2 regions of the Bacillus sp. EB106-07-01-XG149 genome follow, and region 2 is predicted to be linked to the other one. Evidence: riboswitches for the same ligand, from Rfam matches in the RefSeq annotation. Region 2 holds a riboswitch; the other holds the start of a gene.
What was found. Region 2 has a riboswitch for cyclic di-AMP ahead of AC3WTA_RS24130 (SipW-dependent-type signal peptide-containing protein). Riboswitches for the same ligand answer to the same signal wherever they lie in the genome.

Region 1: another riboswitch for cyclic di-AMP. It lies ahead of AC3WTA_RS16895 (APC family permease); the one in region 2 lies ahead of AC3WTA_RS24130 (SipW-dependent-type signal peptide-containing protein).

The regions. Positions count from the first base shown of each region.
Region 1 is NZ_JBYTDP010000003.1:884,210-891,655, forward strand. Features, by position in the region: gene AC3WTA_RS16870 (Nramp family divalent metal transporter) at 1-332, opposite strand, end outside; gene trhO (oxygen-dependent tRNA uridine(34) hydroxylase TrhO) at 825-1,784, shown strand; gene AC3WTA_RS16880 (hypothetical protein) at 1,958-3,433, opposite strand; gene panE (2-dehydropantoate 2-reductase) at 3,608-4,552, shown strand; gene AC3WTA_RS16890 (hypothetical protein) at 4,608-4,736, opposite strand; cyclic di-AMP (ydaO/yuaA leader) riboswitch at 4,875-5,021, shown strand; gene AC3WTA_RS16895 (APC family permease) at 5,165-6,991, shown strand.
Region 2 is NZ_JBYTDP010000008.1:9,649-17,094, reverse strand. Features, by position in the region: gene kdpB (potassium-transporting ATPase subunit KdpB) at 1-1,510, opposite strand, end outside; gene kdpA (potassium-transporting ATPase subunit KdpA) at 1,524-3,191, opposite strand; gene kdpF (K(+)-transporting ATPase subunit F) at 3,211-3,291, opposite strand; gene AC3WTA_RS24130 (SipW-dependent-type signal peptide-containing protein) at 3,288-3,392, opposite strand; cyclic di-AMP (ydaO/yuaA leader) riboswitch at 3,487-3,632, opposite strand; gene AC3WTA_RS24125 (hypothetical protein) at 3,892-4,122, opposite strand; gene AC3WTA_RS24120 (hypothetical protein) at 4,138-4,524, opposite strand; cyclic di-AMP (ydaO/yuaA leader) riboswitch at 4,618-4,765, opposite strand; gene thiD (bifunctional hydroxymethylpyrimidine kinase/phosphomethylpyrimidine kinase) at 4,851-5,672, opposite strand; gene thiF (thiazole biosynthesis adenylyltransferase ThiF) at 5,679-6,698, opposite strand; gene thiG (thiazole synthase) at 6,691-7,446, opposite strand, start outside.

The sequences.
Region 1 (7,446 bases), on a different contig from region 2:
GACACAGGTTTTGGAAAGTGCTCGCGAGCTATTTCAGGTAAATTATTTCCCGTAGCAATTCCTAATTTAGCTGATAAAGTTTGAATTAATACTGCCATTAAGTTAGAAGCGAATATAACCCATAATAGTAAATATCCGTATTGTGAACCAGCTGCGATATTTGTAGCAAAGTTACCAGGGTCAATATAAGCTACGGATGCGATAAAAGCGGGTCCTAAAAACGGTAACAGTCGTTTCCAGCCTTTCGTTTCGCCACTTAAAGCTAAGTGTGCGGATTGAACAGTTGTACTTTGAGAAGGGACTTGTTCATCTTTTGATATATCTTTATTCATAGTAGTTTTCCCCTTTGAAATGTTAACTTGATGAAATTATTGTAAGTATTCTTATTGTTTATTTCAATACATTTAGATGTATTAGATGATATTTTTATTTGAACACAAATGTTTCCTTAGTGCAAATTATATGCCTTGCTGCAATAGATGGTGTCGTGTTATAAAAAATTGGGAGTTTATGGTGTGATGACGTGGGGAAACATAATGAATTAAAGGGCTATTTTTGAAATTTATGTGAACATAAAGCCTATAATACAGCATATTAATTGATGGAATTGCATTTGTATGATATATAATATATTGGGATTACAACTTAACCATAGTGTTTTGATGTGTAATCTTGTTTTTTATTTTTGTTAACTTATAGAAAATAGTATAAAGAGAAGAAAATGGGATGCATAAAACTTTGGATACATTTTCTTATTATATATGTTTTGATATGAACGTTAACTTATACATGATTTTAAAAATTAGATAGGTGGTAGAAATACATTGGCAACTACAAAACCATACAGAGTATTACTATATTACATGTATACAACAATTGAAAACCCTGAAGAATTCGCTGCAGAGCATTTAGCATTTTGTAATTCACTTGAATTAAAAGGAAGAATCCTTGTAGCTAAAGAAGGAATTAACGGAACTTGTTCTGGAACTGTAGAACAAACAGAGAAATACATGGAAGCAATGAACAACGATCCACGCTTTGACGGTATCGTATTTAAAATAGATGAAGAAGAAGGGCACGCATTCAAGAAAATGCACGTACGTCCTCGTCCAGAGTTAGTGACACTTCGTCTAGAAGATGACATTAACCCACACGAAATAACTGGAAAGTATTTAGAGCCAAAAGATTTTTATGAAGCAATGAAACAAGAAGATACAGTTATTATTGATGCACGAAATGATTATGAGTTTGATTTAGGACACTTCAAGGGTGCAATTAAACCAGATATCGAATCATTCCGTGAATTACCAGATTGGATTAGAGAAAACAAAGAAACACTTGAAGGTAAAAAGATTTTAACATACTGTACAGGCGGAATTCGTTGTGAGAAGTTTTCTGGTTGGTTAGTTCGTGAAGGCTACGAAGATGTAGGTCAGCTTCACGGCGGTATTGTAACGTACGGCAAAGACCCAGAAGTACAAGGTGAGCTTTGGGATGGACAATGTTACGTGTTCGATGAGCGTATCTCTGTACCAGTAAACCAAAAAGAGCATGTTATCGTTGGTAAAGACCACTTTACAGGTGAACCTTGTGAGCGCTATGTAAACTGTGCAAATCCAGAATGTAATAAGAAAATTTTATGTTCTGAAGAAAACGAAGCAAAACATTTACGTGCATGTTCTCATGAATGTCGTGTACACCCACGTAATCGTTATATCGTGCAACACGAATTAACTGAAGAGCAAGTAGCTGCTGCATTAGAGAAAATCGAAGCAGGAAAGTAAGATAAATTAGTGTAATAAAAAAGTACTCCAAATTTTATTTTGGAGTACTTTTTTTACTATGCGGTACTTTTTTTGTCAGTTTTTGTCGGTAAGTCGATATAATTTAAAAATCGCTAATAAAAATTTCATTTACTGAAGCGTACCACGTATTTGTAATTTGAAAATAACCTTCTTTACTTCTTATCATCTTTCTCTTTCACAGCAGAAAGTACAGTTTGTTTTACCCATGATTTTCTTCGTTTATGTTGTAGACTCCATTGGTATAAACTTTGCGCGCCTAAAATAAATGAAATGACTATGCCGCTGATTGCTATTAAAAGTGCGAAAAATTCAAGTGGCGACGAGATTTTGTTTGAATCGGTGTTTCTTAAAAGATCAATCATAGTAAACCCTAACATTTGGCCTACTACAGAGTAGAGCGTTAAAATTAATAGTAAAAGGCTATCTTTTTTAGAAGCGACATTTTCTTGATATTTAAACAAACTATCGAGATTTTGTTTTGCATTCGAGTAAAGTACTTCAATATTAAATAGTTTTCTTAAGCGGAAAAAAATATCTTCACTCTGTGATTGGGATACTAACTCTAAAGAAAAGTAATTCGCTGTAAATGAATTGATTGAATAAATTAATTTCTCTATTTCATTTGTATCTTGATCAATGTTTAGTTCAGCATAAGCGTTTGCCATCTTTAATAAAACAACTTTATGAAATAGATTTAATAACAAAGCGTAATAAAACTCTCCGTACATTTGACTAGCAAGTTTAGCGAATTCGTGTTCATCCTCGTTTGTTATACATGTGAAAATATGTTCTTCCATAATAAAGTAGCGATTAGGAGCCCATCTTTGATAAGAATGTTTTGTTAAATAATCTTGAATATAAGGAACATTATTTGCGCTAATATAGGGCTTGCCATTGTCTGTTAATCCGGAAAGACTGGAAGCTCGGTATACATCGATTACATGAAGGTCTGACTTTTTGTTTATGGATAATAAAGTTTGTACATACATTCGTTGATCTTCAAAGAAGGGGAATGTTTGAAAGTAAGAACTCCGCAATCTCTTTTTCTCAAAGAAGTCTGTTAAGCCATGAAATAAATCGCCGAATATGAGCTTCTCTACTTGTGAATATTGTTTTCCGTTACATTCAATACAGATAGTTTCAGTTGTATCATTTTTAGTTTCAAGGACACGGAAGTGGGCGGCAAATTCGATTGCTTCTGACAATGTCATGTTTGGAGCGGTTTCTACTTCTGTCCGAATTGTTAAGAAGCCAAGCTCATAAGGACAAAGTGTTACGTCAATAGAATGAATTTTGAATGGAACGGAAATCAAATTTGTTGTTAAATGTCCAGTTAAGTTAAGGTCTTTAGAATAGCGCTGCAATCCTTTTTGGTGCTCTGATTGAGGAAATAGAATTTTATTTGTAAATGAAAGATAGTATGCTTCCATATTTTGATGTGAAACTTGAAACTTTCCGTAGTATGTATTTTCATTTTCAAGATGATCGAGTCGAAAAGGGCGAAAATCATTTTTCTGTAAGAAAGGGAACATATTTTGTTCATATCCAGTTTTAAAAGAAAACGGGAATATAAATTGAAATATAGCTGTTGCTACATCTTTTTCCTCGATTGTCTGTATTGCCTCCATTTACATTGTTTCCTTTCATATATGCTATAAAAACAACATGCCCAAATTTATTTGAAAATAACCACTGTTTTATACTTGATTAAGAATGAAAATTCAGCTTATTTAGTAGAGGACATGTATAATGTTATGTATACTACATGTTATAAAATTGTATTTTGAAAAGGGGGATGTTGTATGCGTATTTTAGTATTAGGAGCTGGTGGCGTCGGAGGATTTTTTGGTGGCCGATTAGTCGAAAAAGGGGAAGATGTTACGTTTCTTGTTCGTAGTAAAAGAAAACAGCAATTAGAGGAAAAGGGACTTGTTATTCGTAGTGTGAATGGGGATTTTTCCTTCCAACCGAAATTAATAACGAAAGAAGATCGAACTTCTCCATTTGATGTCATTTTATTTTCAACAAAAGCGTATCACTTAAACGAGGCGATTCAAGATTTGAAGCCGTTTGTAGGTGAAAATACTGTCATCATTCCATTGTTAAATGGTATTGCTCATATATCACTATTACAAAAAGAATTTGGTGAAGAGAAAGTGATTGGCGGTCTATGTTTTATCGAGACGACGTTAAACGATCAAGGAGAAATTGTACAAACTAGCGCTGCCAACAGACTTCTGTTTGGAGAAATGAAGTTTCAAGATTCAGAGAGAAAACAGCATATTGCTAAAGCATTTGCAGGTACGAAATCTAGTTTTGTTTTAAGTGAAAATATTACGCAAGATATGTGGCATAAATATTTATTTATTACTGTAATGTCAGGTGTGACAACATTAATGCGTGCACCAATAGGACCGATTCGTGAAAGCGAAGGTGGACGTGATTTTATTCAAAACTTATTTGAAGAATGTGTGCAAATCATGAGATATATAGGGGCACCAATTAAGGAAGATATTGCCCAGGAACATATGAAAACAATTGATAAAATTTCGTATGATATGAAGTCATCGATGCAGCGTGATATGGAAAAAGGTTCGTCCATTGAAGGGAAGCACATACAAGGATACTTACTAGATGTAGCAGAACAGTTTTCTATGGAAGCACCATTATTGGGTGCAGTATATCAAAATTTAAAAGTGTATGAAGAAATGATCTTTAACAAATCAGCAATAGAATTGGATGTATGAAAAAATAAAAAAGAAAGCAATATATAAGTGTATTGCTTTCTTTTTTTATGACAACTTATTTATTTCTTTTCGTTCTATCTGTCAAATTTATTTCCTGTTCACGTTTACCGTATAATTGATTAATTTCATTTGCTAATGCATCTAAATAGGAATCAGAAAAAATAGGCTTCTTTTCTTTAGACATATGGGTCTCCTTTATCGTTTTTTAGTATTCATTATGTATATTTACCAGCGGATTATGCGCAATCATTTTATTTTTTTCTTTTTCAAAATTTTTGTTTACATTTTGAAAATAAAGGAGTATTATAATCCACAGTTTCAATTTTCTAAATCGCTGAAACCGCATGGTGCGGGGGACCCGTTCTTATGGATTAGTACTTAATCCAATGGGGTGAATCCTTGAAAAAGGTAGGGCTACTCATAGGCCCGAATCCGACAGCTAACCTCGTAAGCGTTATATTGAGAAGGAAGGTGGAGCTTGTGCGACAAAAAATATAATGTCTACAAGTCTATTTCGTTATGGCTTGTAGACATTTTTGTTTTCTGAAGAAATTGTTTATCCGCTGTAACTAGCAGAATCGTTCGTACAAAATTATTGGAGAGTGGATAGCATTGGTTTCATCTATTAAAAGGTTTTTAATTGGAAGACCGTTAAAATCAACTGAGTTAGGAGAGCAAAAGCTTAATAAAACGAAGGCGTTAGCCATTTTATCTTCTGACGCATTGTCATCGGTTGCATACGGACCAGAGCAAATTTTAATTGCTTTAGCAGGTCTTGGAGCGATTGCTTATTGGTATTCAATTCCAATCGCTGTTGGGGTATTAGTGTTATTGACAGCCCTTATTTTATCTTATCGTCAAATTATTTTTGCTTATCCTCATGGCGGAGGCGCGTATGTTGTATCAAAAGAAAATTTAGGGATGAATCCAGGGTTAATAGCTGGAGGATCTTTATTAGTCGATTATATTTTAACTGTGGCAGTAAGTGTGTCCGCAGGTACAGATGCGCTCACATCAGCTTTTCCAAGTTTACATGCACATAATGTAATCATTGCGATTATATTTGTTATATTGATTACTATTTTAAATTTAAGAGGGGTAACGGAATCAGCTTCCGTTTTAGCATATCCGGTTTATTTATTCGTTCTAGCACTATTTATATTGATTGGGGTAGGGATATACAATATTTTAACTGGTCACGTTTCACCGACTTTACACACGCCGATTGGAACGCCGGTTGCGGGAATTAGTTTGTTCTTACTGCTACGAGCATTTGCATCGGGTAGTTCGGCTTTAACAGGTGTTGAGGCAATCTCTAACGCAATTCCAAACTTTAAGGATCCTGCACCTAACAATGCAGCGAAAACATTGCTTGCAATGGGTGCATTACTTGCCGTTTTATTTTCAGGAATTGTCTTTTTAGCTTATTATTACGGAATTAATCCAAGTAAGGAAGTAACAGTTGTTTCACAAATTGCTGAACAAACTTTTGGACGTAATTTCATGTACTATTTCATACAAGGTACAACTGCTTTAATATTAATTCTTGCTGCTAATACAGGTTATTCTGCATTTCCACTATTAGCAGTTAACCTTGCAAAAGACAAATTTATACCGAGAATGTTTACGATTAGAGGAGACCGCCTAGGTTACTCAAACGGTATTATTATACTTGGGATAGCTTCGATTATTTTAATTGTAGCTTTCCAAGGGCAAACAGAACATTTAATCCCGTTATATGCAGTAGGTGTATTTATTCCATTTACACTTTCTCAAACGGGTATGGTATTAAAATGGCTTCGTGAAAAACCTGAAGGATGGGCTTTGAGATTAACGGTTAATTTAATTGGTGCAGTTATTAGTTTTATCGTAATGAGCATGTTCTTTTTAACTAAATTTGCACAAGTTTGGTCAATCCTTATTTTCTTACCTGCCATCATCTTCTTGTTCCATAGAATTAAGAAGCATTACGATGCAGTGGGCGATCAATTAAGTTTAAAAACTTGTGAACCACTTGTTCCAATTGAGGGAAATGTAATTGTCGTTCCTGTAGCGGGCATGACTCATGTGGTGGAAAATTCATTGAACTATGCGAAGGCTCTTTCTGCAGATCAAGTTATCGCTGTATATGTTGCTTTTGACAGAGAAGAGGAAAAGAAATTTGAAGAGAAATGGAAGAAGTGGCAACCTGAAGTAAGACTTGTTACCTTACATTCTCACTATAGAAGTATTATTCAACCGCTAACAAAGTTTATTGATACAGTGCAATATAAAGCGAGTGAATCAAATTACCGAGTTACTGTCGTTATACCACAGTTCATTCCGAAAAAAGGTTGGCATAACATTCTTCATAATCAGTCTAGTTTACTCATTCGTGCGTATTTACTCTATAAAAGAAATGTTGTTATTACAACAGTTCCATATCATTTGAAAAAGTAAGAAGATTTTTTAAGGATAGCTTTACGAAAGTGAAGCTATCCTTTTTGTGTATACGCTATGCATAATTGCATATGAACCTAAAAGATATACTGATATAATTTTTATATCTATGAGTAAGTAGGAGTTTTTGTTGTGATATATGGATATTTCAATTGAAAAAGTGAAGTGGATTATATTTTGAAATAAGGACAGGAAAGCTTGAAAATAAAGGGAATTAAAATACTTCTTTACGATAGATAAATAGCTGTGTTTAAATGACCTTACAGTACAAAACTTACATGAAAACAAAACGAAATTTCATATTTGCGTACGTTATTTAGCTTAAAATGAATAATATTTTTATGTAATACATTCACTGTGTGAATGTGGAAATGGCTATGAAATAGAAATTTTATACAATGTTATTCATACTAATCACATATGAAATGTTTTAGAACGATAAGTGAGTACTGTAG
Region 2 (7,446 bases):
CTACCCCTGCTTCTTTTGCAATCGTTGCTGCTGTTAACGGGTTATCACCTGTACACATAACCGTTTTAATCCCCATTTGGCGCAATTGTTCAAAACGCTCACGCATACCTGGCTTTACTGTATCCTTTAAATAAATTAAACCGTAAATACGATTATTCACTGCAACTACAAGTGGTGTCCCGCCCTCTTTGGAAATGGAATCTGCTTTTTGATTTACATCTTTCGGAATCGTTCCACCTTGTGACCTAACCCATTCAATTACGCTACCTACAGCACCTTTTCTCACTTTCGTTCCGTCCTGTAAATCAACACCACTCATTCTCGTTTCTGCTTTAAACGGAACAAATTCACCTTGTTCTGCAATTTCTCGATTATATGATATAGATTTCGTTTTTACATATTCTATAACTGATCGACCTTCTGGTGTTTCATCTAAGACTGAACTAATCGCAGCCCATTTCCCTACTTGCTCAATCGTCTCATTTCCTACAGGAAGCAATGTATGTGCCATTCGGTTCCCGAAAGTAATCGTACCTGTTTTATCTAAAATGATTGTATTAATATCACCCGCAGCTTCTACTGCTTTACCCGACATCGCTAACACATTGAACTTTGTCACCCGGTCCATCCCGGCAATACCAATTGCTGATAATAAACCACCAATTGTCGTTGGAATTAAACAAACTAACAACGCTACAAGTACAGCTGTATCAATTTGAAACCCTAAATAGTTTGTAAAAATCGGCAACGTCACAACAACGATTAAGAAAATAAGCGTTAAACTCGTTAATACTGTATTTAAGGCAATCTCATTCGGCGTTTTTTGACGAGCAGCTCCTTCTACTAACGAAATCATTTTATCAATAAATGATTCACCAGGATTACTCGTAATGACAATTGTAATCTCATCACTTACGACCATCGTTCCACCTGTCACGGAACAAAAATCACCGCCCGCTTCTTTTATTACAGGAGCCGATTCCCCTGTAATCGCAGATTCATCAACAGACGCTAATCCTTTTATGACTTCTCCATCACTCGGAATCATTTCTCCTTGTTTTACAATAACAACGTCATCTTTTCTCAGATCAGTTGCTGAAACTTGAACAATGTTTCCAGTTTCTTTTACAACATTTGCAAACACATCTTTCTTTGACTGTTTTAAAGAATCGGCTTGCGCTTTCCCCCGTCCTTCCGCTAACGCTTCTGCAAAGTTAGCAAATAAAACTGTAAATAATAGAATGAGAGAAACTGTTATATTAAACCATCCTGGTACACTACTAGAACGACTTGGAAGAAACGATAAAATGAACGTAATGATAAATCCAATTTCTACAACAAACATAATCGGATTCTTTATCATGACTTTCGGATTCAATTTCGCAAAGGATTGTTTCATCGCATGTTTCACGATATCACGATCCATCGTTTTCGCTTGTCTAACTTCATCTTCTACAGCATGTATTTGTGAATCATTTACTCTCTTTTCTTTTACTACTACCGGTCTCATCATTTACCCTCCATTACTTCAATGTAAGAAATTCTGCAATTGGGCCGAGTACTAACATCGGGAAGAATGTTAATGCACCGACAATTACAATTGTTCCGATGAAAATGCCGCCAAATAAACTATTATCCGTACGGAACGTTCCGACTGTTTCTGGTACTACCGTCTTTTCTTTCAATGAAGCTGCAACAGCTAGCATCGTAATTAAACTGAAATAGCGCCCTAAAAACATAACTAAGCCAGTTGTAATATTCCAAAACGGTGTATTATCCGCTAACCCTTCAAATCCAGATCCGTTATTCGCAGCTGACGATGTATATTCATATACCACTTGCGTTAAACCGTGGAAACCAGAATGAGAAATGGCATCCGTTCCTAAACTTGTTGAAAGAGCTAATGCTGAAAACCCTAAAATAAGCAGTGGATGAAATAGTATCGTTACCGCAATTAATTTCATTTCCTTACCTTCAATTTTCTTACCTAAAAACTCTGGTGTCCGTCCAACCATCAATCCAGATATAAAGACTGCGATAATCGCATACATAATAATGTTCACAAAACCTGCCCCAACTCCGCCATACACTGTATTTAACATCATATTTACGAGTGGTACTAACCCGCCAATTGGTGTTAACGTATCATGCATCGTATTAACGGCTCCTGTTTCAGCAGCTGTCGTCACTGTTGCGTATAGGGAAGAAAATACTGTTCCAAATCGTACTTCTTTTCCTTCTGTACTCCCTTGTACATGTTCGATGCCCATTCCATTTAACGCTGGATTCCCATGTAATTCAGATGTAGTAATCGTTATAAATCCTAGTAAAAACACCATGAATAGTGATACGAAAAGGATACGACCTTGTTTTTTATTTCCTACCATTCGTCCGTACGTAAATGGAAGTGCTGTTGGCAATAACATCATAAGCATCATTTGTAAAATATTACTCATTTGCCCTGGATTTTCAAAAGGGTGCGTAGAGTTTGCTCCGAAAAATCCACCGCCGTTATTTCCGAGTTCCTTAATGGACACGAATGATGCAACAGGCCCACGTAATATACTTTGCTTTGCCCCATCGATTGTTTGTGCTGTAACTGCACTGTCTAACGTTTGTGGTACGCCAAGTGCGACAAAGACTAGTGCCGCAATAAATGCGATAGGAAGAAATACTCTCGTTAGTGCTCTCGTAAAATCAACGAAAAAGTTACCGAGTTCCTTCCCAGCAAGCCCTCTTATAAACGCCATTACAAGTGCTAACGTCGTTGCTGGTGCTGCAAACATTAAAAATGTAATTCCGATTAATTGTGATAAATACGATAAACCATTTTCACCGCTATAATGCTGTAAGTTTGTATCAGCCATAAAACTAATTGCTGTATTAAAAGCAAGCGTAGGCTCCATCCCTTCAATGTGTGCTGGATTTAATGGCAATACTCCTTGTAGTCTGAAAATGAAATATACGACAACAATCATAAATCCATTTAATAAAACTAATGACAATGCGTACTGTTTCCACGTTTGATTGTATTCTTTTACACCCGTAATTTTAAAAATAAGTTTTTCAAAAGGCCCGAATACTTTATCTAACTTTTTACTACCTTGAAAGGCTTTCTCTAAATAAATCCCCATTGGCTTTGCCACAAGAATAAACAACAGCATGGTAATAACAACTGCGACCCAAATCATAATGAATGATTCCCCCTAATTAAAACTTTTCTGGATTTAATAATGCATACACTAAGTACACCGTAATTGCTGCAACAATAACCGATAAGGCAACCGTCATGATTGCTTCCCTTCTTTCACAACTTTATCTGACCAACTTGCAAGACTTACCATCGATGCGACTAACACAACAAAAATCCCGATCATTACAACATCTAACATAGCCATTCCTCTTTTCTGTAAAAATTTACCATTAATTTATCAAAAAAAGAACACTAAGCTCTACTTAGTGTTCGAAATGAACAACACAAAGTAAACCTCCTCTCTAAACGCTTACGAGGTTAGCTGTCGGATTCGGGCCTAAAGAGTAGCCCTACTTTCAAAACTGAAAGATTCACCCCAAGTGACGATGCACAAAATTGGTTCCCCCGCTCCATTTCTGGAACTCAGCGATTTTAGGTTTTTTTGGAAATTTTATGAATGATTTATGAGAGTAAATATACTCCTCTATATTTAACTTGTAAAGAGCTAAATTACTGAAAATAAGAAAATATCCATCTATTTAAACGCTTACATTGAGTGTTATTAATATTATTTCATCTGTTTTCTCGTCTTTTCTTTCTTTTTCACAAAAATAATCTTTTAAATACGAAATAAAAAGAGCGCATGACATGAAGTGCATAGCTTGTTGCACTTAGCATTCGCTCTTTTTTTTCACTATTTATTCTCCACGCAAAAATGCGCGCAAATTTCTCCCGCGAATATAAACTTGTGACAATTCTGCATGTAGCTGCTCATATTCGATAACATCTGTTTTTAAATATAAAGCGTCTTTCGATGGCAATATGATATAGGCCCTTGGAAAAATAGGATCAAGCACCACCAATTCTTGAACTCGCTCTACTGATACCGCCCAACGATTCGCTATATCTCCTAGTAACAACACCTTCATCTTTTTTCCCCCGCCCTATTCAAAAAATAAAAAAGAAATATTATTACAATTCGTAAACACGACAAATGTAGCTCCAATTTTTTCATAGAGCCTCGCTGGATATCGTTTATTCCTTGTAACAACAGTAATAGGTGCTTGAAAAGAAAAGCGAATGTGTTCTGTGAAGAAACTAATGATTGGAAGCTCATCCCCTAGTAAAATCACCTTCTTAATACACTCACAAATACTAGTAAAATCTTGTGCCTTACTACAGCTATAAGTCCAATCAAACCCACAATTCCTAACTTCAGCAGCTATCTCTTCATTTGCTGTAAAAATAATTAACTCATGTTGAAATGCTACTAAATCTCTTAAACTATTTACCTTGCTTTCTTCTCCAATACAAATAAGTGTTAATTCCATGTACCTCATCCTCCTTAGCATAAAAGAACTCAAACATAGATTGATATTCCCTTATACTAATCAGATTGATGAAGTGATGTATCCATCATGGCACCGTCCTCTCTCAAGACGCTTACGAAGTTAGCTGTCGGATTCGGGCTTTGAGAGTAGCCCTACTTTCAAAATTGAAAGATTCACCCCTAGTGACACTGCACAAATTGGTTCCTCCGCTCCTTATATTTGGACTCAGCGTATTACAAAAAATGTATTCTGGCTGATATATTACTCCTGTATTTGAAAAAAGTAAACAGAAAAAAAGCCAGTTATAAAACTGACTTTTCCTTTCTTTATGCTTGTGTTTTATTCAATTTATATGCAAAATGATTCGTCGGCCCATGACCACTTCCGATATTCAAAGGCTCTTCAATTGCTATACTAATAAATCGTTTCGCTTCTAGAACTGCCTCTTCAATTGAGTAGCCTTTCGCAAGTCCTGCTGTAACCGCTGAAGCAAATGTGCACCCGCTTCCGTGCGTTTGCTTTGAAGGAATCCGTTCACTTCTAAATTCGATAAATTGCTCACCATCAAAGAGTAAGTCAATTACTTCATTACCTTGATATTCTGCATGTCCACCCTTCATAAGCACGTATTTCGCACCTAGTTCATGCAGTACTTTCGCAGCTTCCTTACTATCTTCAACATTATGAATCTCCATCCCGGTTAACACTTCTGCCTCAGGAACATTCGGTGTTACAACGGTTGCTACTGGTAATAAATATTCTTTTAATGCTTGTACTGCTTCCTGTTGTAATAATGATGCACCGCCCTTAGCAATCATAACAGGATCTAGTACAATATTATTCCACCCAAACTTATTAATATGTTCTGCGACAATTTGAATAATTTCACTGCTAAATAACATTCCTAGTTTCACAGCATCTGGTGTTAAATCCGTACCAATTGAATTCAGCTGTTCCGTAATACCTTCTAACGGAACTGGATATACCCCTTGAACGCCAAGCGTATTTTGAGCAGTAATTGCCGTAATTGCCGTCATCCCATACACACCAAGCTCTTGGAAGGTTTTTAAATCTGCTTGAATGCCGGCACCACCTCCACTATCAGATCCTGCAATTGTTAAAGCTTTATTTACTTTCATCCCACTCATCCTTTTCTATCCAAAATAGCGATGATAAATTGTTTTTGCTTCGCTTATATCTTTCGTTCCATGTACAAGTACCCGGCCATCTTTAAAAGCAACTAATCTCTTTTCCTCCACAGAAAATGATATTAAATATGGATTTACATTCAAATTATTCACACGATCTTTCAGCAGCTCTTTATATCGTTCAAAATCCATTTCTTCTTTATGAGGTGGTCTAATTTGAACTGTATTTCTCCCGCACAAAACTGCTGTTTTCGATGTATTTTCTTTATTTAAATACGGGTATATCGCATTCTCTCCGCACGAAGGACAATTATGCTTACGAAGCTTTTGCACATTCATACATGAATATTCATTCTTCCATACATCAAACGACACAAGTCCATCTCGAAGCAATTCATAATCTTCCACTAACAGTTTAAGAGCTTCCGTTACTTGATGAGAAACGACGAGAGATACAGCAGGAGATATAATGCCCGCTGTATCACATGTCGCCCCGCCAAGCGGAATCGATTGTAATAGACAAGATAAACATGGCGTTTTACTAGGAAGAATTGTGTAAGAAAGGCCGTAACTCCCTACACAGGCTCCGTAAACCCATGGAACGGAATACTTTTGTGCTATATCATTCACAATAAAACGCGTTTCGAAATTATCAGTTGCATCAATAATTACATCAACATTTGTAACGAGTTCTTCTAATTCCTCAGCTGTTACATCTTGAACGAGAGCTTCTACTCTTACTTCACTATTAATTTCTTCTAGACGCTTCTTTGCCGCTACAGCCTTCGGTAGGTTATTCTCTACATCGCTCTCTGCATACAATTGTTGCCTTTGTAAATTACTCCAATCGACATAATCTCGGTCAACAATCGTTACTGTTCCAACACCTGCTCTTACAAACATCTCTGCATTTGCACTACCTAATGCACCTGCACCGATAATGAGTACATGCTTTTCTCTTATCTTTCGTTGCCCCTCTTCTCCAATTGGAGAAAATAATTCTTGGCGAGAATATCGATTATTCAACTACGCTCATTCCTTCTAAAGGACTACTTGCTGTTGCACAACGTTTACGTGCAATACGCCCCGCTTCAAATCCTAATCGTCCTGCTTCAATACTTAATTTCATTGCTTGTGCCATTTTTATTGGATCTTTTGCTCCCGATACAGCAGTATTTAATAACACGCCATCCGCTCCTAATTCCATTGCAAATGCCGCATCAGCTGGGCTACCGATACCAGCGTCAACGATAACTGGTACTGTCGCTTGTTCAATAATGAAGCTTAAGTTTAACGGATTTACAATACCAAGCCCTGAACCGATTGGTGATGCTCCTGGCATAATTGCATGCACACCTAGTTCTTGTAATTTACGTGCTAATACAACATCATCAGATGTATACGGAAGTACGATAAATCCTTCTTCTAGTAACATTTCAGATGCCTTTAACGTTTCTACTGGATCAGGTAATAACGTTCTATCATCACCGATAACTTCTACTTTGATCATATCGCAAAGCCCCGAAGCTTTTGCTAATTTTGCAATACGAACAGCTTCTTCAGCATTTTTTGCTCCAGCTGTATTCGGTAATAACGTATATTTTTTCACATCAAGTTTCTCTAATAAATTAGGCTGCTTTGCATCAAATATATCCATACGACGTACTGCGAACGTTAAAACCTCAGCCTCAGATACATCAATTGCCTTTTGCTGTACATCAAAATCAGGGAATTTCCCTGTTCCTAATAAAAGTCTAGAATGAAATGAAAATGG